4 regions of the Streptomyces sp. NPDC107521 genome follow, and region 1 is predicted to be linked to each of the others. Evidence: riboswitches for the same ligand, from Rfam matches in the RefSeq annotation. Region 1 holds a riboswitch; each other region holds the start of a gene.

What was found. A riboswitch is a leader RNA that binds a small molecule or an ion and turns the genes downstream of it on or off. The one in region 1 is predicted to bind cobalamin.
Region 2: it holds a riboswitch for cobalamin, as region 1 does, so the genes downstream of both, ACZ7LB_RS14150 (acyl-CoA thioesterase) here and ACZ7LB_RS04500 (ABC transporter substrate-binding protein) in region 1, are expected to answer to the same signal.
Region 3: it holds a riboswitch for cobalamin, as region 1 does, so the genes downstream of both, ACZ7LB_RS26275 ((2Fe-2S) ferredoxin domain-containing protein) here and ACZ7LB_RS04500 (ABC transporter substrate-binding protein) in region 1, are expected to answer to the same signal.
Region 4: it holds a riboswitch for cobalamin, as region 1 does, so the genes downstream of both, ACZ7LB_RS02840 (cobalamin biosynthesis protein) here and ACZ7LB_RS04500 (ABC transporter substrate-binding protein) in region 1, are expected to answer to the same signal.

What each region holds. Positions count from the first base shown of each region.
Region 1 is NZ_JBVKAT010000002.1:309,582-316,856, forward strand. It holds gene ACZ7LB_RS04490 (hypothetical protein) at 1-1,841, opposite strand, end outside; gene ACZ7LB_RS04495 (hypothetical protein) at 2,056-2,217, shown strand; cobalamin riboswitch at 2,995-3,162, shown strand; gene ACZ7LB_RS04500 (ABC transporter substrate-binding protein) at 3,193-4,239, shown strand; gene ACZ7LB_RS04505 (FecCD family ABC transporter permease) at 4,236-5,597, shown strand; gene ACZ7LB_RS04510 (ABC transporter ATP-binding protein) at 5,594-6,382, shown strand; gene ACZ7LB_RS04515 (FG-GAP-like repeat-containing protein) at 6,827-7,275, shown strand, end outside.
Region 2 is NZ_JBVKAT010000008.1:5,960-13,234, forward strand. It holds gene ACZ7LB_RS14140 (AfsR/SARP family transcriptional regulator) at 1-1,224, shown strand, start outside; gene ACZ7LB_RS14145 (AfsR/SARP family transcriptional regulator) at 1,714-4,761, opposite strand; cobalamin riboswitch at 5,617-5,837, shown strand; gene ACZ7LB_RS14150 (acyl-CoA thioesterase) at 5,888-6,346, shown strand; gene ACZ7LB_RS14155 (GNAT family N-acetyltransferase) at 6,450-7,013, opposite strand.
Region 3 is NZ_JBVKAT010000021.1:70,298-77,572, reverse strand. It holds gene ACZ7LB_RS26295 (MBL fold metallo-hydrolase) at 1-262, shown strand, start outside; gene ACZ7LB_RS26290 (rhodanese-like domain-containing protein) at 391-996, shown strand; gene ACZ7LB_RS26285 (rhodanese-like domain-containing protein) at 1,441-1,806, shown strand; gene ACZ7LB_RS26280 (sulfite exporter TauE/SafE family protein) at 1,803-2,546, shown strand; cobalamin riboswitch at 2,691-2,811, shown strand; gene ACZ7LB_RS26275 ((2Fe-2S) ferredoxin domain-containing protein) at 2,874-3,293, shown strand; gene ACZ7LB_RS26270 ((2Fe-2S)-binding protein) at 3,290-4,039, shown strand; gene ACZ7LB_RS26265 (hypothetical protein) at 4,454-4,615, opposite strand; gene ACZ7LB_RS26260 (ATP-binding protein) at 4,612-5,028, opposite strand; gene ACZ7LB_RS26255 (helix-turn-helix domain-containing protein) at 5,180-6,430, shown strand; gene ACZ7LB_RS26250 (ApeA N-terminal domain 1-containing protein) at 6,504-7,275, shown strand, end outside.
Region 4 is NZ_JBVKAT010000001.1:673,116-680,390, forward strand. It holds gene ACZ7LB_RS02830 (putative cobaltochelatase) at 1-7, opposite strand, end outside; gene ACZ7LB_RS02835 (cobyric acid synthase) at 81-1,589, opposite strand; gene ACZ7LB_RS02840 (cobalamin biosynthesis protein) at 1,586-2,572, opposite strand; cobalamin riboswitch at 2,673-2,831, opposite strand; gene ACZ7LB_RS02845 (hypothetical protein) at 3,110-3,331, opposite strand; gene ACZ7LB_RS02850 (inorganic phosphate transporter) at 3,375-4,709, opposite strand; gene ACZ7LB_RS02855 (class II aldolase/adducin family protein) at 4,946-5,665, shown strand; gene ACZ7LB_RS02860 (alpha/beta hydrolase) at 6,268-7,275, shown strand, end outside.

The DNA.
Region 1 (7,275 bases):
AGTTCGGGGGCGCCGCCCTGGTGCAGGATGGCGAGGAACCGCCCGGCGTGCCCGGTGGGCCGGTTCTCCAGGGTGAAGGCCAGCACCGTCTCCGCGCGCGCGGGCAGCGCCACGTCGTTCAGCGTCCGGAAGAGGAGCGCCGCGTCCCCGGGGCCGGTCGTCCCGGCCGCGTGCCCCAGCACCCAGGCAACCTCGTGGTGCCTCCCGTCGAGGGCGCGCAGCAGCGCGAGGAAGTCGTCCCGGGTCCGGGCGGCGGCCGAGACGACCAGCACGTCGCACGCGAGCACGCCGTTGCCGGTCGCGTGCAGGTCGTTGATCAGGGTGGCCACGTCGGCGGGCGCGCGGGTCAGCGCGGCGCGTTCGAGCACCGCCGCGGCGGCCGTGTGATTGCGCACCACGCGTAAGGCGGAGACCAGGGCCACCAGATGGCCGCTGCTGCACGACTGGGCGTTGTCGAACACGAAGTCGGCGTCCCGCAGCAGCCCCCGGGACGAGAGGGTGTCGATCAGCTCCGTGACGTCGGTGGCCGGGCGGACGGAGACGGTCTCCGCCTGGAGGACGTGGGTGAGGCCGTGCCGGCCGTTCTCGCCGAGCCCGCGGCTGATCTCCACGATGTCCGACACCGGGCGTTCGGCCGCCGCCGCGCGCAGGGCCAGCGGCAGCACGGCGGCCCCCGGTCCGGTCAGCACCAGCTCCACCGCCTCCAGCACCTGAGCCACCTCGCGCGTGGCGAGGAACGCGCCGAGCACCACGGCGACGTGCTCGGGGAGGTGCTCTCGGTGCAGGGCGGCCACGAACGCGGCGGTGTCGCGCGGGGTGTGCAGCCGGACCGACGCCCCCAGCAGCCGGGCGCCGAGGTCGTGCAGCCGGGAGCGTTCCAGTTCCGCCGCGAGCCGGCCGAGTTCGTCGACCGGGCGGGTGAGCACCAGGACGGGCAGCGCCGCCTGGGCGTGCGCCCCCAGTCCCGCCCCGTCCAGGCCCGCCAGCAGGGCGCCGACCTCCTGGACCGGCCGGGTCCTGCTGACGGAGGTGACCAGTTCGCTGGCCATGGCGCGCTGGGTCCGCGACTCCAGGTCGCCGACGACACTGACCAGTTCCGGCACCGAGGCGGTGCGGTCGGTGGCCTCCAGCGCCGCCATCAGCGACGGGACGACCGCCGCCTCCTCCCAGAGCTCCTGCACGGTCTCCAGCTGCGATTCCAGGACGCAGCACTGGTTCTCCGCGGCGATCAGCTCGGCGCGGGTGACGGCCAGCACCTCCTCCAGGTAGGTGATCTCCTGGCGGAGGTCCCGGCACTCGCGGCCCAGTTCCTCGTACTCGCCCTGCCACACGTCGATCTCGGCCCGGTGCGCCTGTGTCCGCCGGTCGAGTTCGACGGCGAGGGCGCGGCTGCGGGCCTCCGCCTCGGACAGCCGCCGCACGCGGTCGTGCAGCGCCTCCTCCAGGGCCTGGGCGTGCGCCTGCTTGCGCCGGGCCTCCTCGTCGGCCCGGGCGAGCTGGTCCTCCAGCTTCTGCCGCTTCCCGGCCGGCCTGTTGGACCGCAGCGCCTCGCGGTGCAGTTCCCGCAGCCGCTGCTCCGCCTCGGGCGTGAGGGCCATCCCCTCCTCCCGGAGGTCGGCGACGAGGGTGGCGACGAAGTCCCACCCCGGGAGGCGGTCGCCCTTCAGGTAGCGGGTCAGGGTGCTGGGGTCCACGTGCCGCCGCGCGGCGTACCGCCGGACGCTCACCCCCAGCCGGAGGAAGATCATCCGCAGGTCCTCGACGAAGGCCCGCTTCTCCGGTACGAGGTCCTCCCCGAGCGGTGCCAAGCGCGCCGCGCCCACCGCGTCCCGTGTGCCCATGCTCCACCCACCGTCCCCTCAACAGGGCCCAGTATCACGTCCGTTGGGGCTTCCGGCGGCGAGCTTCCGTTGCCATCCACGAACGGCAACGGTCGGCCCGCTGCCGACCTCGGGTGTCAACGCGGAGGGGATTCCCGGCGGCGCCCGCGCCCCGGCACGCTGGGGTCCGGGCCGGCCCACGGAGAACTCCGACACACGCGGGAGGAACACGCAGATGAACGATCACGGTGCCCCGGTGCGGGAACAGCCCCCGCCACCGGCCCCGCCGCCCCTCTGGCGGCGGCTCTGCCAGCGGGCGCTCCTGGGAGCCACCGGGGCGCTCGGCGCCGCAGCGGTCACCTGGCTGAGGGCCTGGTGGGAGGACCACAGCGGGTAGCCGGGGCCGTTGCCGGGTCCGGGGTTCCGGCCACCGCCCGGCACCCGGCACCCGGCACCCGGCACCCGGGGGCAGGGGGCCGGGGGCAGGGGCCGGGGGCAGGTCCGCCACCGGCCCCCGGGGCGGGAGGCCGGGCCCGGGTGCGCTGCCCGACACCCGGGGCCCCTGGCCGCCGCCCCGGGTTTCCGGGCCGCCGCCCCGGGTTTCCGGGCCGCCGCCCGGCCCGCGGGACCAGGGGCCGAGCCGCCTGCCGCCCGGCCCGCGGGACCAGGCTGCCGCCGGAACCGCGCGGCGGCCGGGGCATCACGGCTCCGGAATCGCGCGGCACCTGAGGCACCGTGGGTCCGGGCCCTCACGGGGGCCGCGCGTCGCCGGGTGGGGGCCCGCGCGGGGTCCCGGGCACGGTGGGTCCGGGCACGGTGGGTCCGGGCCCGCACGTGTCCAGGCCGTCGCCGGACCGGGACCGGCGCGGGGCCGGCCGCCGCCGGAAGCGCGGAGCCGCCGCACCGGGCGCGGGCACGTGGGCCGGAACGGGACCACCGGCCACCCCCGCCCACTCGCGTCCCGGCACCCCCGCGCCCGCGTCCCGGCTCCGGACCCGCACCCCGCCCCCGAGCCCGACGGCCGGTCCCGCACCGCTCCCCGGCCGGGCCCCGGGCCCGCTGCCCGGCGGGGCCGGGCACGGCCCCGGCGCGCACGCCCCGGGCCCCTCGCCGGCCGCCCCCGCGCGCGGCCGGGCCGGGCCCCGGCCCGACCACCCTGTCGGCGCCGAACGCGGGAAACGTACTATCGCCAGGTCATCGCCGCGACGGGAGTCAGGAAGCCGGTGCGAGTCCGGCACGGTCCCGCCACTGTGACCGGGGAGCGCGTCCGCTCCGCACACCGTCGTGTGCGAAGGGGCGTCGACCCGGGAGTCAGGACACTGGTCCGTCGCGGGCCCATTCCGAGGAGCGCGGACTCCCCAGGAGGCTCTACGTGTACGACGGCATGCCCCATGCCCCCCTGTCCTCTTCCACCCCCGCCCGTCGGCGCCGCCCGGCGCGTGCCGCGGCCGCCGCCCTCACCGCGGCCGTCGCCCTGCTCGCCGGATGCGGACCGGCCGACGACGGCGACGGGAAGCCGGCGGCCCGGCCCGCCGCCGGGTTCCCCGTCACCGTCGACAACTGCGGTGTGCGCACCACGTACGACCGGCCGCCGTCCCGGGTGGTCACCATCCATCAGCACCCGGCGGAGCTCATGCTCTCCCTCGGCCTGGCGGACCGCATGGTCGGCACGGCCTTCCCCGACTCCGCCGTCCTGCCCGAGTTGGCCGAGGAGTACGCGGCCGTCCCGGAACTGGCCGCGCGGGAGCCGTCGTTCGAGACCGTGCTGGAGGCCGATCCCGACCTCGTCTACGGCGGCTACGCCAGCGCCTTCGACGAGAGCCAGGGCCGGTCCCGCAAGGCCTTCGCCGACGCCGGGATCAACACCCACCTCAACCGCGAGTACTGCGGCGGGAAGCGGGTGACGATGCGGGACACCTACGACGAGATCCGCACCATCGGCACCGTCTTCGGCGTCCCGGACCGGGCCGGGAAGCTGGTCGCCGACCTGGAGGACCGCGTCGAGGGGGCCGTCACCGCCGTGCGCGGCGAGCCCGAGGTGCCCGTCTTCGTGTACGACAGCGGCGACAAGACCGCCTTCACCGCGGGCGGCCGGAGCCTGGGCACCGAACTGATCCGGCTGGCCGGCGGCCGGAACGTCTTCGCCGACCTCGACGACGTCTTCGGCGACGTCTCCTGGGAGCAGGTCGTGGCGCGCGCCCCCGAGGTCATCGCCATCTACGACTACGCCGACGACAGCGCCGGGAGCGTCGAGCGGAAGAAGCGGTTCCTGCTGTCCCAGCCCGCGCTCGCCGACGTGCCCGCGATCCGGGACAAGCGGTTCGTCGTCCTGCCGCTGACCGCCACCCTGGTCGGCATCCGCTCGGCGCACGCGGTCGAGGACCTGGCCCGCGGGCTGCACCCCGAGAGCTTCCGGTGACCCGCGCCGCCCCCGGGGCCCGGGCCCCGGGGGGAGGACGGCGGCGGACCCCCGGGCGGAACGCGGACCCCTCCGGGCCGGACCCGGACCGCGCCGCCCCGGACCCCGACCGCGCGGAACCGGCCCCCGACCCCACCGGTCCCCCACAGGAGCCCACCGGTCCCCCGCCGGGGCCTGGCGGATCCCCACCGGGGCCCACCGGCACCGGCACCCGGACCGGGACCGGGACCGCCGAGAACCTCGGCACCGGAGCCGCCGAGGCCCCCGGCACCGGGCCCGCCCAGGACCCCGCCGAGCCCGCCGAGCCCGCCGCGCGCCGTACCGCCCCGGCCGTCGCCCTGCTCGTGCTCGGCGCCCTGCTCCTCGTCTCCCTCACGGCGGGCCTGGCGGTCGGCTCCGTGCGGGTCCCGCCGGGCCAGGTGTGGGGCATCGTGGCGCACGCGCTCGGCGCCGCCCCGGGGGAACCGGACTGGCCGCGGGCGCGGGAGACCATCGTGCTGGACGTCCGGGCGCCGCGGGTGCTGCTCGGCGCGGTGACCGGCGCCGGGCTCGCGGTGGTCGGCACCGCGTTGCAGGCCCTGGTGCGCAATCCGCTCGCCGAGCCCTATCTGCTGGGCGTCTCCTCGGGCGCCTCCCTCGGCGCGGTCACCGTGATCGTCTTCGGTGTCACCCTGTTCGGCCCGGTCTCCCTGCCGCTGGCCGCGTTCCTCGGCGCGCTCGCCGCGCTGGTCCTCGTCTACGCCACCGCGCGCACCGGCGGGCGGATCACCTCCGCCCGCCTGGTGCTGTCCGGGGTGGCCGTCGCGGCGGTGCTCACCGCGGTCCTCGACCTGCTGCTGCTCACCACCGACCGGGGCAACGAGGCCCGCGCGGTGCTCGCGTGGACCCTCGGCGGGCTCGGCGGGGTCGCCTGGGACACCCTGTGGCTGCCCTGCGCGGCCCTGCTGCTCGGGCTCGGGGTGCTCATGGCGCAGGCCCGGCGGCTGAACCTGCTGCTGGCCGGGGAGGAGGCGGCCACCACCATGGGGCTGGACGTGGGCCGGTTCCGCGCCCGGATGTTCGTCCTGCTCTCCCTGGTCACCGGCGTCCTGGTGGCGGCGACCGGGCCGATCGGGTTCGTCGGCCTGATGATGCCGCACATCGTGCGGCTGTTCGTCGGCGGCGACCACCGCCGGGTGCTGCCGACGGCGGCGCTCGGCGGGGCGGTCTTCCTCGTCTGGGCGGACATCGCGGCGCGCACCGTCGCCGCCCCGCTGGAGATCCCCGTAGGGGTGCTCACGGCGCTGTGCGGGGGCCCGTTCTTCCTGTGGCTGATGCGCAGGGACGCCCGGCGCGGCACCGGCCGGGGGGCGGCATGAGCGCGGCCGGGCTCTCCCTCGACGGCGTCACCCTGACCGCCGGGGCGCGCGCCCTGGTGCGGGACGTCAGCCTGACCGCCCGGCCGGGCGAGACCATCGGCCTGGTGGGTCCCAACGGCAGCGGCAAGTCCAGCCTGCTGCGCACCGTCTACCGGGTGCTGCGGCCCGGCTCCGGCCGGGTCCTGGTCGACGGGGAGGACGCCTGGTCGCTGCCGGTGCGGCGGCTGGCCCGGACCGTCGCGGCGGTGGTGCAGGAACCGGCCGCCGACTTCGACCTCGCCGTCCGCGAGGTCGTCGCGATGGGCCGGACCCCGCACAAGCGGCTGCTCGACGGCGACACCCCCGAGGACGCCGCGTTCGTCCGCTCCGCGCTCACCGCCGTGGACGCGGTCCACCTGGCCGACCGGCCCTTCGACCGGCTCTCCGGCGGCGAGCGCCAGCGCGTCCTCATCGCCCGCGCCCTCGCCCAGCGGCCCGCCCTCCTCGTGCTCGACGAACCCACCAACCACCTGGACATCCGGCACCAGTTGTCCGTCCTGGGCACGCTGCGCCGGCTGCCCGCGACGGTGCTGCTGGCGCTGCACGACCTCAACCTGGCCGCGTACTACTGCGACCGCCTCTACGTGCTGTCCGGGGGCGAGGTCACCGCCTCCGGCCCGCCCGCCGAGGTGCTCACCCCCCGGCTGCTGGCCGAGGTGTACGGGGTCGCGGCGGAGGTCGCCGTCCATCCCCGGACGGGGGCACCGCAGGTGACGTTCCTCCCGGAGGAGGCGGGGGACGGCTGACGGCCGGACGCGGGCCGGACGGCGCTGGGCACCCGACGGCGCCCGACGGGGCGGGCCGGGGCGGAGGGCGGTGGCCGGGGCGGGACGGAGGGCACCGGCGCGTGCCGGACCGGAGGAAGGACCGGGGCCTGCCGGACGGCGGCCGTGCCGGGAAGCGCGCGGCTCCCCTCCCCGAGCCCCTGCGGGCGCCCCGGTCACGCCCCGTCATGCCCCGCCCCGCGCCCCTTCCGCACCGCCCCCGCGGACGGGCCGGTTCCGGCCTCCCGGCGGCCCGCCCCGGCGCACCAGCCGCAGGTCAGACGGGTGCGGGGTGCTAGGATCCGGCCACTCGCCTGGGGGGGGTGCCGGTACGTCCCGCGCGGTGCCGCCGCTCCGCGGCCCGCCGTCCGACGGTGTGCGCGCGGTCCTCCACGGCTTCGTCCACCGTCCCGGAGAGGTCCCCGCATGGGCAGACGTGCCCTTCTACGAGGCGCCACCGCCACCGCTGTCTCCCTCACGCTCGCCCTCGGCCTCGGCACCCTCCCGGCGGGCTCCGCGCACGCGGCCGCCGCCGGTGACGCGATCGTCCCGGCCGCCACGGCCATGGTCCCCGCCACGGACCTGCTCAGCGCGGGGCCCTCCGGGTTCCTGCGCCACGAGCGGGGGCGCGGCCGGCTGTGGACGACGTACGACGGCGCCGACACGGTCGTCGACCCGGACGGCGGGGACGGGTACGCCGACCCGGCCACCGGGGCGGGCTCGGACGTGGTCGCCCACCACGACCCCGCCGCCCGGACCGTGACCCTGCGCGACATGGCCTCCGGCGAGGTCACCGTCGTCGGACTCCCGGACGGGCACTCCTACTTCAGCACGCTCGGGTCGACCGTCGTCACCACGTCCGGGACGCCCGGCAC
Region 2 (7,275 bases), on a different contig from region 1:
TACTACGAGGGCCGCTCCCTGCTCGCCGAGCAGCTCGGCATCGATCCGGGCGAGGGCCTGGGCTCCGCCTACGCGGCCATCCTGGAGGGCACCCGGGGGCCCGGTCCCGGCGGCGCCACCCGCGGCGCCCGCGATCCGGTCGCCGGGCACCGCGCCCCCGACACCCTGCCGCCGGACGCCGAAGGCTTCGTCGGCCGCGACGACGAAGTGGCCCTGCTGCGCTCCCAGTTGGCGGAGTCCGCCGCAGGCAGGGCACCCCGTCGGCTGCTGGTCACGGGGATGGCCGGGATCGGCAAGACGGCCCTCGCCACGCGCGTCGCCCACCTGTCGGCCGGGGACTTCCCCGACGGACGGGTCTTCGCCGCGCTGTCCGAGCCCGACGGACGGCCCCGCCGCCCGCACGACGTCCTCACCGACCTCCTGCGGGACCTCGGCGAACAGCTCCGCGAGCCGGGCCCCGCGCGGCCCGCCGTCCGGACCGCCGACGACCGCGCCGACCACGAGCACCTGGTGCGGCTGTGCCGCGCCCGGACCGCGGGCCGACGGATGCTGGTGGTGCTGGACGGCGCGCCCCGGGGCCGGCTGCTCGACACGCTGCTGGCCGGGCTCCCGGACGCGGTGGTGCTGATCACCGGCCGTACCCGGCTCGTCCAGGTGACCGGGGCCCGCACCCTCGCGCTCGCGCCGCTCGGGGACGCCGCGGCGCTCGAACTGCTGGCGGCGGCGGCCGGACGGCCGCGCCTGCTCGCGGAACCGGACGCCACCGACGACCTGCTGGCCTACTGCGGCGGACTGCCGCTGGCACTGCGGATCACCGGGAGCCGCCTCACCGCCCGGCCGTTCTGGCCCGTGGCCCGGCTCGCGCAGCGGATGGCCGACCCGGGGACACGGCTGCGGGAGCTGTCCTTCGGCGGGCTGGACGTGGCCGCCGTCCTGCGGCCCTCCCTGTACGCCCTGCCCGCCCAGGCCCGCGCGGTGCTGGCCCGGCTCGCCGGGGCCGGTGACGGCCCCTTCCCCGCCCACCGGGCGGCGGGCCTCCTCGGCACCACCGAGGCGACGGCGGAGCGGTGGCTGGAGCAGCTCGTGGACGGGACACTGCTCGACCTGTGCGGGGTGGACCTGCGGGGCCGCCCCCTCTACCGCTTCCACGGGCTGGTGCTGCTGTTCGCCGCCGCCCAGCCCGCGCCGTCCCGGCTCCCCTCCCCCACCTCGGCGGCGGGCTGACCCGGCACGGCGGAAGGACCCTCGACGGGGACACGGTCCACCGGCGCCCGCCGACACACGGCGGGCGCCGTCCGCCGTCGATACGCCGACGGGGACACCGGGCCGTACGGAGGAGACGCGCCCTCGGCCCGGACGGCGGGCGCGGACCCCGCGAACGGCGTCCGGCGCCCGGCCCCGAAAGGCGGGCGGGCGGGCGACGGCATCCGGGACGGCCGGCGAAGTCCGGGGCGGCGGTCGGCGCCCCCGACGCCCCCGATACGCACGAGGCGGGCCGCGGAGCCCTTCACGGCCCCGCGGCCCGCCTCGTCATGGACCCGGCGCGCGGTCAGTGCCAGCTCTCGTCGTCGCCCCGGAACATCCGGGCGGCGTGCGGGGCGGTGGGCGGCTTCATGGCGTGCGGACGGACCACATGGTTGTTCGGCATTTCTTCTCCCCCTCGCGGAATGTTGGCACTTACGCTAGAGAAGAGGGATTTCCGCTCATTATCGTTCAGCCTTCCGGTAAAGAAAGACAATCCTCCCCAACCGGAATGCCACCGTTTTCCTTTCCGTCCACCGGTCGCCCGCGCCCGGCTTCCTTACCGGAAAGTTCCGCGAGGGCGGTGCGCGCCCGCGCCCTCCACTTCGGCACACCGATGCGGTCGAAATCCGCCAATGCCCCGAGGAGATACCGCCGGGCCTCGTCCGGGTCGCCGCATTTCCCGCCGAGGGTGCCCAGGGCGAGCTTGATGCGGCCCTCGACGAGCGGGCTGTCCAGCAGCGCGGCCACCTCCATGGCCTGGTGCAGCGTCGCCCGCGCCTCCCGCCACCGCCCGGCGCCCGTCCGCGCCTCGCCGAGGGCGAGCAGCCCGTGGGCCAGACCGAGGGTGTCCATCTGCCCCCGCACGATGTGGATGACCCGCAGCAGGGCCTCCTCGGCGAGCACGTACTCGCCGCGCGCCAGGTGCACCCGGGCCAGCCGGTGGGTGCCCAGGGCCAGGCTGCGCGCGCCGCCCTCCCCGATGGCGGCGGAGACCCGTACGGACTCCTCGCTGAGCCGCTGCGCCGCGTCGACGTCGTCCTGGTCGAGGCGGATCTGCGCCATGTTGTTCAGGACGTGGGCCTCCGAGGAGCGGTCGCCGACGGCCCGGAAGACGGTCAGCGCGGCGGTGCTGTGCCGCATGGCGGAGTCCAGTTCGCCGCGCATCTCGTCGATCATCGCCATGTTGCGCAGGACCAGGGCCCGGCCGTGCGCCTCCCCGGCCTGCTCGTGCAGGCGCAGGGCCCGGGTGAAGAGGTGGTAGGCGGTGGTGAAGTCCCGCAGCCGCATCTCCAGGGCGCCCAGGACGTGCAGCATGGCCGCCTCGCCGCGGGCGTTCCCGGCGGCGCGGACGGCGGCGAGCGAGCGCTCGGCGCACTCCCGCCAGTCGTCGAGGTAGTTGCGGGTCTCGAAGAGGACCAGGACACAGAGGGTGAGGTCCCAGGCGAACTCGTCCATGCCGGCGGAGGCGGTCCGGGCGACGACCGCGACCAGGGAGAGCCGTTCGGCCTCCAGCCAGTCCAGGGGGCGGGCCAGCAGCCGGCCGGTCGTCTCGGGGTCGAGCCGCCGCCGGGCGACGGTCCCGTGGATGATGCTGAAGTCCCCGCCGTAGGAACGCCGGTGGGCCTCGGCGGCGAGGAACAGATAGGTGCGGTGGACGCGGTCGAGGACGGCGTCGCGCTCCCGCTCGCTCTCCTCCTGGGCGCGCTCCCGGGCGAACAGCCGGAGCAGGCTGGGGAACCGGTAGCGGGTGTGACCGGCCGTGTCGGGCCCGACGACGTCGAGGAACCGGGCGTCGACCAGTTCCTCTATCAGGCGTTCACCGGTGTGCGGGTCGGTGTCGAGCAGGGCGGCGGCCACCCAGGGGGCGAAGTCCGGGACGTCCAGCAGGCCGAGTCCGCGGTAGAGCCGGGCGGTCTGCTCGGCGAGCCCCCGGTAGGTCAGCGCGAAGCTGGCCCGGACCTGCGACTCGCCCTGGCTCAGTTCGTCGAGGCGGCTGCGTTCGTCGCTGAGCCGGCGCACCAGATGGGCCACCGACCAGTGCGGCTTCGAGGCGAGACGGGCCCCGGCGATGCGCAGGGCCAGGGGCAGCAGGTCGCACAGTTCGGCGAGGGTGACGGTGGCGCCGGGCTCGTCGGCGACGCGGTCCTCGCCGACGATGCCTCCCAGCAGTTCGACCGCCTCGTGCGGGGAGAGCGGCCCGAGCCGCACCCAGGCCCTCGGCGGCCAGGCCACCAGCTCCGGTAACTGTTCGCGCCCCGTGACCAGGACGCAGCACCCGGCGCCGCTGGGCAGCAGCGGCCGGACCTGGGCGTGGCTGCGGACGTTGTCGAGGACGACGAGGACCCGCCGGTCGGCGAGGAGGCTGCGGTAGAGGGCCGCGCGCTCCTCCGGGGCGGCGGGGATCTGGGCGGCGGGCACGGCGAGGGAGCGCAGGAAGCGGCCCAGCACCTCACCGGCCAGGGTGGGTTCGAGGCGCTCGTCGTAGCCGTGCAGGTCGGCGAAGAGCTGGCCGTCGGGGAAGAGGCCCGCGACGCTGTGCCCCCAGTGCACGGCCAGGCTGGTCTTGCCGACGCCGCCGACGCCGGTGATCAGGCCGGTGGCCGGGCCGCCCGCGGTGCGGTCGGGATCCAGCAGGGCGCCCAGCCGGGCCAGTTCCTCCTTGCGCCCGGCCAACCGCGAGACGTCGGGCGGCAGTTCCAGCGGGGGGCAGGCCGGGGTGTGCGGGGTGACCGGCTCGGGCTCCGGTTCGGGCGCGGAGAGCGACGGCCGGTCCTGGAGGATGGCCTGGTGCAGTTCGGCCAGGGCGGGGCCCGGCTCGATGCCGAGTTCCTCCTTGAGCCGCCGGCGCCCCTCCTGGAACGTCTCCAGCGCCTCGGCCCGCCGCCCGGAGCGGTACTGGGCGGTGATGAGCTGGTGGCGGGCTCGTTCGCGCAGCGGGTGTCTGCGGACCATGGCCGCGAGGTCGGGCAGCGCCCGCTGGTGGTCGCCGAGTTGGAGCCGCACCTCGGTGGCGTTCTCGAAGGTGTTGAGCCGCAACTCCTCCAGCCGGTGGGCCTCGTCCTCGGCGCGGTGGGCGGTGACACCGGCGAACGGCCGTCCGCGCCAGAGCCGCAGCGCCTCCGTGTAGGCGCGGGCGGCCTCGGACAGCCGCTCCTCGCGCACCGCCGCCTCGGCCGCGGCGACGAGCCCGGCGAACTCGACGGTGTCGAGCGAGTGCCGGCCGAGCCGCAGCAGGTAGCCGGGGTGGGCGGTGACGATGATCTCGTCCGGACAGCCGACGCTCTTGAAGACCTTGCGCAGGGCCGCGATGCAGATGGAGACCTGGGTGCGCGCGGTGGCGGGCGGCCGCTCGTCCCACACGGCGTCGATCAGGGTGTCGACCGGGACGACATGGCCGGGCGCGAGCAGCAGGAGCGTGAGAATGGTGCGGTGCCGGTGGCCGCCGAGGGAAACCTGATCCTCTCCGGCGCGCACGTCGAGCGGTCCCAGGACGCGGAATTCCAGCCGCTTCTCCATGTACCCCTTGCCCCCCGTGCTTCCCGGACGGCGGAAGCAGTAGTCCGACCGCCCTGATTGCCACCCCGACCCAGGACGCCACCCCCCACGCGGCCAACGATACGACGACGAATGCGGCTACCGAGCGGTAACGCGGGGCGAACCGTCGGTAAGGGAGACGCATCCGGCCGGAATGGGGCTCGTGCGGGAAACTCTCCGCAGGCGTAAGTGAGCGGTGTTCAGTTTTCCACCGGCATTTTCCGGCCGAATTGCGCCACCCCGGAAGAAGAAACTCCACGCGCCACCCGCGCCCACGGTCCGACGCCCGTCGCACGACGCGGGCACGGCCGGGGGACGACCCGGGGGCGGGGCCGCGGGCGGGGCCCGGCCCGGGTGCGGCGAGGGGGGCCGGACGTCCGGAGGCGGTCGAGAGGGCCCGGCCCGGAGGCGGGCGGGCAGGGCGGGATCGGGCCGACGCACGGACGGCGCCCGGCGGCGGGACCGGAAGGCGTACGGACGGGCGCCGGACGGCAGGACCGCGCGACGTACGGGACGGGCCGGACGCCGGCGACGGGGCGGGACGCCGACGACGGCGGAGCGGGACGGGGCGGCGGCATACGGACGGAGGCCGGACCGGGCGGCACGGCCGGCGGCCGGACGGGGCCGCCGGGCGGCACTCGGTTCCGGACCGGACGACGGCACCGGACGGCGTACGGGCGGGGCCGGACGGCGCGACCGGACCGCGTACGGTCCCGGACCCGACGGCGCGAAGGGCGGCATCCGGTCCCGCACCGGACCGCCCATCGGCGGGCGTGTCCCGCGTACGCCGACGGGGCCCGCCTCCCCCTGGCGTCCCGGCCGGTCAGGGGCGCCGCGTAGGCTGACCGGGCAGCCGGTTCGCCCCGTCGGCCCGACGGGAGGCGTCGCAAGAGGGAACCCGGTGGGAATCCGGGACTGCCCCGCAGCGGTGAGCGGGAACGACCGCCGTCATACAGCACTGGCCCCGGACGGGGCCGGGAAGCGACGGCCAGTAGGAGCCCTCCGGGAGGAGTGGCGCGCCCGCGAGTCCGAAGACCTGCCCGCTGCCCGCGCCCGGGACGTCCGGCGCGCGGAAACGTTCCGCCGCGACTCGCGAAGGAGAGTTGACGTGGCCGATCCCACCGTCACCGTCCCCGCCCCCGTATCCACCACCCGTCGTACCAAGACCCCGGACGACTCACGGGTGGTCCTCGCCCACATCATGAGCGAGCACGACACCAATCTGTACGGCACCATCCACGGCGGTGTGATGATGCGGCTCATCGACGACGCGGCGGCCGCCGCCGCGGGGCGGCACGCGGGCGGCCCCGCCGTCACCGCCTCGGTCGACCGGATGACCTTCCTGGCCCCCGTGCGGGCCGGCGACCTGCTGAGCGTCGGGGCGGCCCTCCGGCGGGCCGGACGGACGTCGATGACGGTCGGGGTCCGGGTGACCGCCGAACGCTGGAACCACTCGGGTCCGACGACGGAGGTCGCCACGGCGACACTGACCTTCGTCGCCATCGACGCCGACGGCACCCCCCGCCCCGTCCCCGCGCTCGCCTCCCCGCCGCCGGCCGGGGACTGACCCCCGCCCGGTCGGGCCGGGGCCGCCCGGGGCCGTACCGACCGCCCGGGACGGAACCCCCCGGACGGCCCGCCCCGTCTCCGCGTCACTCCCGCCCTCCGCGTCACTCCGTCCGGGGCGGCGGGGTGACACGGACGGGAGGCGCCGCGCACCGCCGTCGGACCGGATCGGTACGCGGGTCGACGACCCAGTGGTTGCTCCTCAGGACCCGGTCGGCGAAGGGCACGTCCTCCTCCCCCAGGAAGCGGAACCCGAGACCGCGGCAGATGCCGTTCGACGGGGCGTTCGTCGTCGCGGGGAAGGCGTGGACGAGCCCCCACCGGCCGTCGTCGCGGGCCTGTTCGAGCAGCATGCGGACGCCCCGCCTGCCGAACCCCCGTCCCTGGAACTCGGGCAGCACCATCCACCCGATCTCGGAGATCAGCCCGGCCCCGGTGTGGTGGGGCCACAGGGTGACGGTGCCCGCGACCGTCCCCGGTCGGGCCGCGTCGGGCACGATCATCCTGGTCCAGTCGGTCCCGGCCCGCGCCCGCTCGACATCGCGCCGGACCTTCTCCTCCATGCCCTCCCGGGGCAACGGACCGCCCAGCTCGGCCATCATCACCGGATCGCACCGCATCCTGACGTAGGCGTCGACGTCCCCGTACTCGACATCACGCAACAGCATCCGTATCCCCTTCCCTCCACGGGCGGGCGCAGCGCCCCGCCTTCGCCCTCGTCGTCCTCATTCCCCCGGTCCGGCACGCGGACGGGCCTCCCCGCGCCCCGCCGTGGCCGTCGGTTCACCATCACGACCGAAGCCGCGACGCACCGCACTCACCATGTGACCCCGGAGTACCCCCGACCGACACCCCCGGCACACGGACGCCACCGAGTGAAGCCGTCCCACGCCGAACGGGCCAAGTGCCCACGGCTTCCCTTCCGCGCCG
Region 3 (7,275 bases), on a different contig from region 1:
GCCGGTCGTCGTCGACGTCCGCAACTGCGGCGAGCGCGGCGAGAACGGGTTCATCGAGGGTGCCCTGCACATCGCCCTGGGCGAGCTGCCGCGCCGCCTCGACGAGATCCCGCGCGACAAGCCGCTGGTCCTGCACTGCGCGGGCGGTCACCGCTCCTCGATCGCCGCGAGCCTGCTGCGCCACCACGGCTTCGACGACGTCTCCGACGTGCTCGGCGGCTGGGCCGCCTGGGCCCTGGCGAACACGCCCGCCGCCGCCTGACCCGCCGCCTTCCCCTCTTCCCACCGCCGGCGTCCCGCACGGGACCTCCTTCCGGCGAGCCCTGTGCGGGCGCGCCCGCTCTCCCGCGTTCCGTTCCCGTTCCGCTGCCTCTCCACGGAGTAGTCCTCATGACCACCGACGCTTCCCGTACCTCCGTCTTCACCCCCGCCGCCCTTCAGCACCTGATCGAGACCGGTGACGGCCCCCGTCTGATCGACGTGCGGACGTCCGGCGAGTTCGAGACCGGCCACATCCCCGGCGCCCACAACGTGCCCCTGGACACCCTGCGCGAGCACCGTGCGGAGCTGCGCGGGCACCTGGACGAGGACGTGGTGCTGGTCTGCCGCGCCGGATCCCGCGCGGCGCAGGCCGAGGAGGCGCTCGCCGAGGCGGGCCTGCCGAACCTGCGGGTCCTCGACGGCGGCATGATGGCCTGGGAGGCTTCCGGCGCCCCGGTCGACCGCGGTCGGCAGCGCTGGGCACTGGAGCGTCAGGTCCGTCTCGTCGCCGGCTCGATCGTGCTCGTCAGCGGCGTCGTGGGGTTCTTCGTCCCCGGCGTGCACCTGATCGGCACCGCGATCGGCGCCGGGCTGACCTTCGCCGCGCTCAGCAACACCTGCGCCCTGGGCATGATGCTGTCCAAGCTGCCGTACAACCGGGGCCCGCGCACCGATGTCGGCACCGTCGTCGCCTCCCTGAAGAGCGGGTCCCGAGCGTCGGGGAGCGGGTCCTGAGCGTCCCGCGGCCGCCCCGGCCGACGGCCCCGGGCTGAGGGCCGTCCCGGGAACCCCGCTCGCGGTGGCCGCCCCGATGTCCTCCCCCGGCCCCGCCGGCGTCCCGCTCGGCCGGGGGCCGGGCCCGGCGGGCGGCACCGCGCGGGGCCGGCCGCCGAGGGCACCGTCCGCGCCACGCGGAGCGGGCCGCCCAGGTCCCGGCAGCCCCTCGCGGAGGCATCGCGCGGCGGAACCGCCGCCTCCCCCCGTTCTCGACGCCTCCCCGTTCTCGACGCCGCCGCCGGTGGGGCGGTCGCCGTCGACGACTCCGCTCCGCCACCGGGTCGGCCCGTCGTCACCGGCCCAGCGGGCGGCCGCCCGGTACCGCACCCGGTCCCGGGCCGCCGGTGGCCGCTCCGGCTCCCGCACGACGTACCCGCACGACCGCACGAAAGAGGTCCCGTGATGTTCCCGTTCTCCCGAGACAAGAAGCGCGTCACCGTCGAGGAGGCCCGTCGGCGCACCCTGGGCGCCGACGCCCCGGACGTCCTGCTGGACGTCCGCGAGCGGGGCGAGTGGACCGCCGGGCGGGCGCCCGGCGCGATGCACGCGCCACTGTCCGCCCTGGTCACGGGGGCGGCGCTGCCGAAGGCCGCCCGGGGCAGGCCGCTGACGGTGATATGCCGCAGCGGGAACCGCTCGCAGAAGGCCGCCGAGCTGCTCCGTGCGCGCGGCGCGGAGGCGGTGGACGTCAAGGGCGGGATGAAGCAGTGGGCCGCCGCCGGATACCCGGTGGTCGGCGGAAGCGGCGACGAGGGCTCGGTGGCATGACCGCCCTGATCCTCGCGCTGGTGGCCGGAGCCGTCGTCGGCCTGGCGCTCGGCGGCCTCGGCGGTGGCGGCAGCGTTCTGGCCGTCCCGGCCCTGACCTATCTGATCGGCATGGAGCCCGCCGAGGCGATCACCACCAGCCTGATCATCGTCACCCTGACGTCCGTCACCGCGCTCGCCGGGCACGCCCGGGACGGCAACGTGGCCTGGCGGACCGGACTGCTGTTCGCGGCGGCGGGCATCGTCCCCGCCATGCTCGCCGGTACGGCCGCCGGGCATCTGCCCCAGGCGGGGCTGACCGTCGCCTTCGCCGCCGTCGCGGGACTCGCCGCGCTGCGCATGCTGCGTCCCTCGTCCGCCGCGGCCGGGGGCGAGGTGCGCCCCGTCGGGGCCGGTGCCGCCGGTGCCGGGCTCGGCGCCGTGACCGGGCTGCTGGGTGTGGGCGGCGGATTCCTCGCCGTGCCCGCCCTGACGCGGGTGCTCAACCTCCCGATGCGCCGGGCCATCGGCACCAGTCTGCTGGTCATCACCATCAACTCCGCCGCCGCGCTCGGCGCCCGGGCCGGTACCGGAGTCCATCTGGACTGGGCCGTCATCGCGCCCTTCACCGCCGCCGCGATCCTCGGTGCCTGGGACGGCAAACGCCATGCGCGACGGCTCAGCGGCAACACGCTGCAGCGCGTCTTCGCCTACGCCCTGCTCGCGGTCGCGGCCTTCATGCTCGCCGACGCGTTCGTCTGACCCCTCCGCCGCTTCCGTGCCGCCCGCCGTGCCGGTCCCGGGCGGTGCCGCGCGGTCCCGGCTCCACCGGGCCGGGTGGGGCACCGTGGTGCGGGCGCGCCCCGCGATGGCAGGATGGCCGGCGACAAGGGCGACGGCGGAACGAGGAAGCCGGTGTGAATCCGGCGCGGTCCCGCCACTGTGATCGGCGAGCGGATCCCAGGACGGCCACGGCCCCAGCGGGCCGGAAGGCCGGGACGGGCATCGACCCGAGAGCCAGGAGACTCACGCGGTCGCCCCCTCGACGAACCACGGGGCGGATCTCCCCGGAGAGAGGAACGGCACCGCATGCCCGCGACGCCGACCGGACGAACCACTGACGGCACCCCCACCGGAGCGGCGGACGGCCCCGTGCCGTGCCGTGTCGTCGTGTGCCGCGACTGCTGCTGCGGCAGCCCCAAGGTGACCGGCGTCGACCACGCCGCCCAGACGGCGCGTCTGCGCGCCCAGGTCCCGGTGCGGGTGTCCGCCTGCCTGGACGTCTGCGACCAGGCCAACGTCGTCGTCGTACTGCCCTCCGCCGCGGGCCGGGCCGCCGGGGCCCGGCCCGTCTGGCTGGGCCTGGTCAACGACCCGGACGCGACCGAGGACGTCGCCGCCTGGGCACGCGCCGGCGGACCGGGCGTCGCGCCCCTGCCGGACATCCTCGACCTCTACGCCATCACGCCGCCGCGACGGCGTACGGCCCGACGGCGTACGGCCTCGTGATCGTGCGGACGGAGAACCGGGGAGGAGTCGGCACCGCGCACCGGGCCCGTGCCTCGTCCGCGTCCGTCACCGCCGCGCTGCGGGACGTGGCGGATCTCGGCGGCTTCTTCGCCCTGCGGACCGGCGGACGGGACGACGGCTGGCACCCGGTCGCCCGTTCCTACGCGGAGGGCTTCACCGACCTCGCCGAAGCCGTCGCCCGCCGCCACCGCACCCGGGAGCCGCGCGTCGACGTCTCCATCGCCCAGCTCGGCCATGCCGCGCGCCTCTGGTCACCGGCGCTGGCCTGCGTCGTCCTGCACGGGATCGTGCTCGACCTCGACGGGCTGCAACGGGCCGACGACGGACCGGCCCTCCGGCTGCCCCGGCCCGCCGGACTGCACGTCGACCGGCTCGACGACGGCCCCGCCCACGCGCTGTACCAGCAGGTGACACGCCATCTGTCGGCGCTGGCCGACGGCCTGCGCGTGAAGGTCGCCCCGCGGCTGCTGGACGGCAACTCGGCGTCGGCGCTCGCCGAGGCGGCCCGCGCCCTGCTGGCGCACCGCCCCGCCGCACGCGGACCGCTCACCGACCTCACGACCACGCTGCTGGACACCGGACGCCTGGCGGGCACCGGCACGCTCACCGGCCCCGACCTCACGTTCCGCCGCCTGAGCTGCTGCCTCTACTACCGCGCGCCGGACGGCTCGAAGTGCGGCGACTGCGGTCTCGCCGGCCGCGCGCGGGGGCGGGCGCCGCGGTGAGGCACGTCGGAGCGCGCCGGACAGCGGTCGGAGCGGCCCGGACCGGGGCCGGACACGGCCGCCGAAAGCCGCCCCGCCGGGTCCGTCCCTCGTGGCCCGTCGGCCCCGGCCGAGGGCGCCGGTCCCCGGCCGGTGCCCGGAAATGACCGAGGGCCGGTTCCGGATGACTCCGGAACCGGCCCCGACCCGCGACTGTCTCCAGTCGGGACGACAGGATTTGAACCTGCGACCCCTTGACCCCCAGTGAACGAAACACCGTCCACAGAGGTCTGTGAGTTCCGGGGAGTGCACAAACGTCCAGGTCAGGGCCAGCTTTTCCGGCTCGTTCCACGGAGTCCGTGAGATCTGCGTGAGACGACGAAGCCCCGGCTCGGTGGAGTTCACCGGCCGGGGCTTCGCCGCGCCTTGGGGCGGTCAGTTTTGCTCGTCGCCCTCGGCCTCTGCGCCGACGGCGGGCGGCTCGGGTTCAGCCGGGGCCGTACTGATCCGCAGGCATCCGTCCGTGCCGAACAGCTCGATCAACTGGGACAGATGGGCGCGCGCCGCGCTGCGGCCGGGGGTCTCTCCCGTGGTCACCCGCGCCCCTCCAGGTCCGCCCACACGATCTTGCCCCAGCGCCGCTCATCCGTGCCCCAGTCGGCGGCCAGCACCGCCACGAGGCGCAGACCGCGCCCGCCTTCTTCACTGTCGTCGGCTTCGCGCTGCAACGGCCGCGCCCGGGAGAGATCCGCGACGCCGACACGTACCCGCGCAGCGCCGGGACGGTCGATGACGACCCGGATGGATTCCCGCCGGGCGTGCTGCACGGCGTTGGCCACCAACTCGGAGACGATCAGCGCCCCGTCCTCGGCCAATGCGTCCAGCCCCCAGACGGCACAGGCGGTACGAAGCAGGCGCCGCGCGGTGGCTGCGCTCTCGGGCTGCCTCGGCAGGGTCTCGCTGTACCCGGGGTGCCCGGTCTGGCGGGCCCGGGTTGTAGGTTGCGGCATGTCGGTCTGCTTCCTTCAGATCGGCCAGCCCCGGGGCCGTTCGCGCGGTCGCCGGGGCGCTTCGCGTTCAGGTAACCGGGGTGCGTGATCATGCGGAGGAGCCAACCAGGGGGCCAGGGAGGGGCCACACTAGATACGGAAGGGGGCCACCATGAGCGACACCACCGAGCGACGCCGCGAGTTCGGCGCCTACCTCGCCGATCTGCGGCGGCACTCCGGCCGCTCGCAGCGGCAGTTCGCCGCCGTGCTGTGCGCCGTGTCCGGCGCCCAGTCGATCACACGGCACGAGGTCTCCCGATGGGAGCGCGGGGAGCGCATCCCGGACGCGTGGCTGCCCACCTTCGCCCAGGTACTCGGTGTGCCGCTGCGTGAGCTGGAGCAGGCCGCCGCGTACGCCCGGGGGGATGCTCAGGCCACCCTTCCCGGGGTCGCGGCCACCCTCGCGGACTTTCTGCCCGACGGGGACGCGCTGGAGCCCCTGGCGACCCCCCGTGGCCGTCGGATCGGCGCCACCACCGTGGACGGCCTGGCGGCTCGCGTCCACGGCCTCCGGCTCGCGGACGATGTGCTGTCCGGCGGAGACCTGATCGCCCCCGCCTTCCGCGAGCTGCGCGCCGCCGTCCGCCTGTACCGCGAGTCCGAGCACTCCGAGGAGACGGGGCGCGGCCTGCTCGTACAGATCGGGGAGTTGGGCCAGATCGCCGGATGGATCGCCTCCGACGCCGGTCGGGGTGACGACGCGGAGCACGCCTACCGGCTCGGACTCTCGGCCGCCCGCCAGGCCGGGGACGCGCCGCTGGTGGCACAACTCGCGGGCAGCCTCGCCTACCACCTGACGAACAGCGGCCGGGAACGGAAGGGCCTGGAACTGGCGAAGGCAGCGGTCTCCGAGGCCGGGCCGGACGCTCCGGCCACAACCCGCGCCCTGTTCCTGGACCGCGTGGCTTGGGCGCACACGCGTGCCGGGGAGGCGCAACCGGCCCTGCGGGCTCTCGGGGAGGCCCACGCCGCGCTGGATGCCACGGACGGCCCTCCCGCGCCGACGTGGGCCTATTGGGTGAACCGCGAGGAGCTGGAGGTCATGGACGCCCGGGTGTTCACCGAGCTGCGCCGCCCGCTGCGCGCGGTGCCGCTACTCCAGGACGTGCTGGGACGCTACGACGCCACCCACGCCCGGGAGGTCGCGCTGTACCGCTCATGGTTGGCCGTGGCGCTGGCGGACGCGAACGAGCCCGAGCAGGCTGCTGAAGAGGCCCGCCGCGTCATCGACACGTCCGGCGATCTTTCCTCGGAGCGCACGGCGGAACGGGCCCGGACGGTCCTCCACCGGCTGAAGGATTACGAGGACGTGCCCGAGGCGCGCGAAGTACTGGCCGACTACGGACACTTGCTGCTGGCTTAGGGGTACGCCACTCGTTTCCGGTCGGTCAAGCTAGCAAAGTGCCTTCAGCGAAGGCGTCGAGGAAAGAGGAACTTTGCCCGATCAGCAGACACCACTGCGCCTGTCATACGAGCCGGATGACTATTTGTGCACATGGAATATCCCCGACGGAAAGGGGGGCAGCACTGAACTCCCAGGCCAATTGGAAGTACTGCCGAACCGTGCGCCAAAGGGTTCCGTGTATGGCCGCCTTCCGCTAAACCGCGACGAGCCCCAAGAAGGAGTGTTCTCCTTCTCTTTCCCGCAGGTTGTAGAAGCTCCAGTCCTATCAGGGACATTGGCCAATGGTGGATCAGTAATCCTTCTTGACGCCCACATTACTTACTGGACCATGAACCAAGGGCACGTGACTGGCAGCGCGGCCCTCTTGAGCAAAGGTGGGGAATTCTTTGGTCGGCGCAGTCCACAAATGGCGCCCGAACATGACAATGAAATCCCCCTTGTGTCGTCAATAGAATTTCAGATAACAGCACTCGATGCACTTACCGGAACTGCACCAATCGCGAGCGTGCAGACTCCAGGCGTACATCCGGACAATCCCAAGGGTTTGTGGAGTGCCAATCTTAACCTGGAAGCACGAGCTGAGTGGTCAAAGGAAGGCGTGGAGCTTTCCGTTGGCTACAACGGCCGAATGCGAACCGCAGACGGATTTGAATTTCGCCTTTGTTTTAGCCCGGTAGCGACGGTCACCTTTCAACGAGGCGTATCGCTTCGGGTTGCATTTGACGAGTTCATAGAGCCGCTCCGACGGATCAGCTCAATCGCAACTGGTAAGCCCCAGGATCTGACGTACGTAGCAGTAAGGC
Region 4 (7,275 bases), on a different contig from region 1:
TGCTCACGCGGCGGTCACTCCTTCGAAGGGGGTACGGCGACGGGGCCCGGCACCGTGCGGCGCGGGCCCGGGGGCGGGGCTCACCCGGGTGCCCCGGGCGGAACGAAGGGGAGTCCGGGAGGGGCGCCGGACTCGATGAGGCGCCAGAGCGCGTCGGTGTCCGCGTGCTCCTCGATCAGATCGCCCAGCAGGTCCAGCTGCCGCTCGCGCAGCGCGGCGAACGAGGTGTCCGGGGCGGGGACGAAGCGGCGTCCGGCGGCGGCGGCGACCTCGCGCAGGAACGCCCGCCGGAAGCCGTCCGACTCCAGCGAGCCGTGCCAGTGGGTGCCCCAGGTCTGCCCGGACCGGCAGCCGTCGAGGAAGGGCTCGCCGCCCGTCACCCGCGCGACGCCGTGGTGGATCTCGTACCCCTCGACGCGTTCCCCGAGGGCCTCGCCCACCGGCCGGGCGAGGGTCTTGGCGGGGGCGAAGCGGACCCGCACGGGCAGGACGCCGAGCCCCTGGACCCGGCCCCGGCGGCTCTCCACGTCGTCCTCGATCTCCTCGCCGAGGACCTGGAAGCCCCCGCACACCCCGAGCACCGGGCGGCCCTCGGCGGCCCGGCGGACGAGGGCGCGGGCCAGTCCCCGCTCCCGCAGCCACTCCAGGGCGCGGACGGTGCCCCGGGTGCCGGGCACGACGACGAGGTCGGCGTCCGCCAGCTCCTCCGGACGGTCCACGAACCGCACCACCACGCCGGGTTCGGCGGCCAGCGCGTCCACGTCGGTGAAGTTGGACATCAGCGGCACCGCGCACACCGCGACCCGCAGCACCTCCTCGCCCACCGGCGGGGCGACGGCCGACTCCCGCACGGTGCCGCGCAGGGAGACCCGCAGGCCGTCCTCCTCGTCGATGCCGAGCCCGTGCCGGAAGGGCAGCACGCCGTAGGTCCGGCGGCCGGTCAGGCCGCGCAGCATGCCGAGGCCGGGTTCCAGCAGGCTCACGTCGCCGCGGAACTTGTTGACCAGGAACCCGGCGACGAGCGCCTGGTCCTCGGGGGAGAGCAGGGCCACCGTGCCGAAGAAGGAGGCGAAGACGCCACCGCGGTCGATGTCCCCGACGACCAGGACGGGCAGTCCGGCGCCCCGGGCCACCCCCATGTTGACGATGTCGTTGCGGCGCAGGTTGATCTCCGCGGGGCTGCCGGCGCCCTCGCAGACCACCGCGTCGTGGGTGGCCCGCAGCTCGGCCAGGCAGTCGAGGACGGTGCCGAGCAACTGCCGCTGGCGTCCGCCGTGGTAGCCGCGGGCGCTCATCTCCCCGACCGCCCGGCCGAGCAGGACCACCTGGCTGCTGCGGTCGCCGCCCGGCTTGAGCAGCACCGGGTTCATCAGCGCGGTCGGCTCCAGCCGGCAGGCCTGCGCCTGCATCGCCTGGGCCCGGCCGATCTCGGCCCCCTCGCGGGTCACGAAGGAGTTCAGCGACATGTTCTGCGCCTTGAAGGGGGCCACCTTCACGCCCTGCCGCACCAGCCAGCGGCAGATCCCGGCGGTGACGACGCTCTTGCCCGCGTCGGAGGTGGTGCCGGCGACCAGGAGACCACCGCTCATGACCGGCCCCCCGTCCGGGGCCCGGCGGCGCGGCGGCCCGGAGCGGCCACCCGGTGCGCGAGCAGCCGCGCGCCCGCGCACACGCCCAGTGCCAGCCAGCCCACACGCCGGGAGAGCCGTACGGCCCGGTCGATGTCGCCGGTCCGGACGGGGCGCCCGGCGGCGCCGTTGAGCACGGGCCGGTGCTCCACCCGGCCGGCGTAGGAGAGGGTGCCGCCGAGCCGTACGCCGAGGGCACCGGCGAACGAGGCCTCCACCGGGCCCGCGTTGGGGCTGGGGTGGCGTCCGGCGTCGGCCCGCCAGGCGCGGAGGGCGCCGCGCGGATCGCCGCCGGAGGCGGTCGCGAGGACGGCGGTCAGCCGGGCGCCGGGCCATCCGGCGAGGTCGTCGAGGCGGGCGGAGGCCCAGCCGTACCGCAGATGGCGGGGCGAGCGGTGACCGACCATGGCGTCCAGGGTGTTGGCGGCGCGGAAGCCGAGCAGCCCCGGCACCCCGGCCGCGGCCCCCCACACCAGGGCGCCGACCACCGCGTCCGAGGTGTTCTCGGCGACGGACTCGACGACGGCGCGGGCGATCCCGTCGGCGTCCAGGGCCTCGGGGTCCCGCCCGCACAGGTGCGGCAGCCGGGCCCGGGCGGCGCCGAGGTCCCCGGCCTCCAGGGCGCGGCCGACGGCGCGCGCCTCCCGGGCCAGCGAGGTGCCGCCGACGACGGCCCAGGTGGCGGCGGCGGTCAGGGCGACGGAGGCGGCGGGGGAGCGGCGTACGGCGCGGGCGGCGGCGGTGCCCAGCGCGGCGACGCCCCCGGCGCACACGGCGGTGTGCAGGGCGCCCCAGCCGCGGTGGTCGTGCCACAGCCGGCGTTCCACGGCACCGGCGGCACGGCCGAACAGGGCGACGGGGTGCCCGCGGCGGGGATCGCCGAGGAGCAGGTCACCGAGGAGGCCGGCGGCGGCACCGTACGCGAAGACGCGTTCGGCGCGCACGGCTCAGCCGGTCGCGGGGCGGGGGAGCGGGGTGCCGGGGTACCTGGGGCGTCGGGCGCGCATGGCGGTATGTCCTCACTCAGGGTGTCCACGCCCTGGTTCGACGGAACCGGCGGTGGGAGTTCCTGGCTCCCGGGACCGCGCGCACCGCGTGGCGCGTGCCGTCCCGGTGACAGTGGCGGGACCGCGCCGGAATCGCACCGGCTTCCTCTCCAGCCGCCGTAATGGCACCGGGAAGTCCACCACGGTCCGCGAAGGCCCGTCAACTCGCCGTTGACCTGCGCGGGGTGAGTGTGGGAAGCCCCACACGGCGCGCGGGCCCCGGACGCGGCGCGCACGGCGCGGGACGGGCGGGCCGGGGCGCCGCGGACGCACGGGAGCGGCGCGGGGCGTACGGGGCCGGCGGACGGGCGTGGGGCGCGCGGGGACGGCGGCGCGGGGGAACGGCGGCGCCGGGCGCGCGGGAAGGGCGAAGAGGCGCGGGGGCGTACGACGGTGTCCCGCCGTACGCCCCCGCGCCCCTTCGCCGACGCCGGGTCAGGCGACGATCAGGTAGATCCCGTAGGTCACCGCCGCGGCGCAGGCCGCGAAGCAGGCGTAGGCGGCGGTGACGGCGAGCGTCGCCGGCTCGCCCTGGGCGGCGGCCCGCTCCCGGTGGGAGAGGCCGACGATGCCGAGGGTGAACAGGGCCACGAGGGCCACGGTGACCACGAGGCTGACCCCGAAGACGGAGCCGAGGGCTGCCCAGTCGATCTGCATGGTGGTTCTCTTCCTTCGCTCCCGGGCGGACCCGGACGCGGGCTCAGACGGCGGTGGGTGCCGAGGCGGAGGGGGTCTTGGCCTCGGCGGCGGCCGGGACGGCGGGGGAGGGGGCCGGGATCTCCGCGGCCAGCGCGTCGGCGGCGAGGGCGTCCGCGGCGAGCGCGTCGGCGGTCAGGCACTCGACGGCCGCGTCGGTGGGCGGCGGGGTGACGGCGGCGATGGCCTGGGTGACGACCCCGTTCGGCTCCGGCTCCGGGTGGTGGTGGCCGTGGCCGTGCCCGTCGACGACGTTGGTGTGGTCGATGACCTCGCGCCGGGAGATCCGCCAGATCGCGAAGCTCGCGGCGATCAGGAAGACCGCGACCGCGGCCGTGCCCCAGTCGCCGAGGCGGCAGACCCACTCGGCGATCGCGGCGACCAGGGCCGCGGCCGGGAGGGTGAGCCCCCAGGCGACGAACATGCGGGTGGCCGTGGACCAGCGGACCACGCCGCCCTTGCGGCCGAGGCCGGCGCCCATCACCGCACCGGAGACCGAGTGCGTGGTGGAGAGCGAGAAGCCGAGGTGGGAGGAGGCCAGGATGACCGTCGCGGCGCTGGTCTGGGCGGCGAAGCCCTGCTGCGGCTGGAGGTCGGTCAGGCCCTTGCCCATGGTGCGGATGATGCGCCAGCCGCCGAGGTAGGTGCCGAGCGCGATGGCGAGGCCCGCGGACAGGATGACCCAGACCGGCGGGTCGGAGGCGGGGGCGAGGGCGCCGCCCGCGATCAGCGCGAGGGTGATGATGCCCATGGTCTTCTGGGCGTCGTTGGTGCCGTGGGCCAGCGAGACCAGGCCGGCGGAGGCGATCTGCCCGGCGCGGTAGCCCTTCTCGGCGGCCCGGCCGTCGGCGCGGCGGCCGAGCCGGTAGGTCATCCGGGTGGCGAGCATCGCCGCGACGCCGGCGACGATCGGGGCGGCGACGGCGGGCAGCAGCACCTTGGTGACGAGCACGCCGCCGTGGACCGCGCCGAGGCCGGCCGAGGCGACGGCGGCGCCGATCAGACCGCCCATCAGGGCGTGCGAGGAACTGGACGGCAGGCCGACCAGCCAGGTCAGCAGGTTCCAGAGGATCGCGCCGACCAGGGCGGCGAAGATGACCTCGGGACGGATGCCGGTCTCGTCGACGAGACCTTTGGAGATCGTGTTGGCGACCTCCACCGAGAGGAAGGCGCCGACAAGGTTGAGGACGGCGGACATGGCCACCGCAACCTTGGGCTTGAGCGCACCGGTCGAAATGGTGGTTGCCATCGCGTTCGCGGTGTCGTGGAAACCGTTCGTGAAATCGAACGCGAGTGCGGTTACCACCACAATCGCGAGGATCAGCGAGAAGCTTTCCATTTACCCAGGCAATCGTTCGAGGTCATTGGCGCGACGAACCTAGGTAACCATGGTGAACGGAAGATGAACTGGATAGGGCGTCGTGGTGTCCGAAAACGGGGCCGGGACCTCCGCGGCCGGACGCGCCGCGTGCGCGAGCCGGTGCTCTCCGGAGACGCCGCTGGCAGGATCGCCGCGGGACCGCCCGCCGGGGCGGGCGACGGGGTGCCCGGCGGCACCCGGGAGGAGGCGCGATCGTGACCGAACCGCAGCGTGCGGGAGCGGAACCGGAACCCGGCGCGGGGCCGGAACCGGAACCGGGGGCGGCGGGGGACGCCGAACGGGCGGAGGCGTGGCGGGCCCTGGTCGCCGCCGCCCGCCGCACGGTGGCCGACGGACTGGTGGTCGGCACCTCCGGGAACGTCTCGGTACGGGTCGGGGACACCGTGCTCGTCACGCCGTCGGGGGTGCCCTACGACCGGCTGACGGCCGGGGACGCGACCGGCGTCGACCTGGACGGGCGGCAGGTGCTCGGCACCCTGGTCCCGACCAGCGAACTGCCCATGCACCTCGCCGTGTACCGCGCCACCGACGCCCGCGCCGTCGTCCACACCCACGCCGTCCACGCGACGGCCGTCTCCACCCTCGTCACCGAGCTGCCGCTGGTCCACTACATGGCCGCCGCGCTGGGCGGCGCGGTCCGCGTCGCCCCCTACGCCGCCTTCGGCAGCGAGGAACTCGCCGCGCACACGCTGGACGCCCTGGCGGACCGCACCGGTTGCCTGCTCCGGAACCACGGCACGCTCACCCACGGCGCCACCCTGGACCAGGCGTACGACCGCACCGCGCAGCTGGAGTGGATGTGCCGCCTCTGGCTGACCGCCTCCTCCGTCCCCGGCCGCGCCCCCACCCTGCTCACGGAGGCCGACCTCGCGGAGGTCTCCCGGCGCCTGGCCGCCTACGGGCAACGCCCCTGACGGACCGTCGGGGGGAAGGGAGGGGAGGTAGGGGGAGGGGCTCGCGGCGCCGTGCCGGGGGCGGTTCACCGACGGTCGGGGCGCCGTGGCGGCGGGGTTCCCCGACGGCGGGGTGCCCGGGCGGGGAGGCGGCCACCCGGGCGGCTCGGGTGGTCCGGGTGGTCCGACGGGACGGCGGCCCGGTGCGGAGGTCGGCCGGGTGGTCCGGCGGAGCGACGGCCCCGTGCGGCGGCCGCACGGCTTGCCCGAAGCCGGGGCGGCCGGAGGCAGAAGAGGCAGAAGAGGCCGAGGAGGCCGAGGCCGGAGGGGGCTGCGGAGACCGGAGCCGGGCCGTGGAGGCCCGAGGGACGGAGGTCCAAAGTGCCGCGGAGGCCGGAGGGGTGGAGGCCGGAGAGGCCGGAGGGGCTGGAGGGGACGGGGAAGCCGCCCCGCACCCCGGTCGCGCTCCCGGACCCCCTGCTCCCCACCCGTCACCCCCCTCACCCCGCACCTCCCGTCCCGGGCGTGGAGCGTCGCCCCGGGGGTACCGGAGGGGTGGCCGCCGTCACCCCCCGCCGGGTGTTCCGCTGGCCGGTCGCGGAGTCCACCGGGAGACTGACGCCATGCGCACTGCCACAGCAACGGCCGCCGCCGTCACCGCGGCCCTGGCGGCGGTCGGCGCGGCCGGCGTCGCCGCCGGACGGGTCGCCAGCGACGCCGCGCTCAAGGTGTCCCCCGGCCGCCCCCTGCCGACCGAGCCCCGGCTCACCGTGCACGGCACCGCCCCCGGACGGATCACCCTCACCCGGGACCTGGCCGCCCTGCGCCCGGGCCGCTACGGCCTCGCGGGCGACGGCTCGCACGCGGTCGTCGGCCCGGTGCTGGAGGGGGCCCGGGAGGGCGTCGACACCGTGGTCCGCCGACTGGAACGGGTCACGCACGGCTCCTTCGCGGCGGGCGACCGCGCCTGGCTCACCCCCAACCTCCACGTCGGCACCCCCCGCACCGCCCTCGGCATCGACCACACCGACCTGGAGATCCCGGGCGACCTCGGGCCCCTCCCGGCCTGGTTCCTGCCCGGCGCCCGCCCCACCTGGCTGATCGCGGTGCACGGCCTGGGCACCACCCGCGAGCAGGCCATGAACCTGATGACCCCGCTGTACGAGCGGCGCATGCCGGTGCTCGCGCCCACCCTGCGCGGCGACGTCGGCGCCCCGCCCCCGCCGGACGGGCTCCAGCACTTCGGGGAGACCGAGTGGCACGACGTGGACGCCGCCGTCCGCCACGCCGTCGAGAACGGCGCCCGGCAGGTGGTGCTGCTCGGCTGGTCCACCGGCGCCGCCATGGCCCTGCGCGCGGCGGCCCGGTCCGGTGTCCGCGACCGCATCGCGGGCCTCGTCCTGGACTCCCCGGTGCTGAGCTGGGAGACCACCCTGCGCGCCCTGGCCACCGCCCGGCACGTGCCCGCGCCGCTGCTGCCGCTCGCCGTCCGCGCCGCCCAGGGCAGGGCGGGGCTCCCCGCCGACGACGGCACCGACCCGGACGGCGTCCTCCGCCCGGCCGTGCCGACGCTGGTCTTCCACGGCCCGGACGACGAGGTCGCCCCCTGGTCCCTCTCGCGCCGCCTCGCC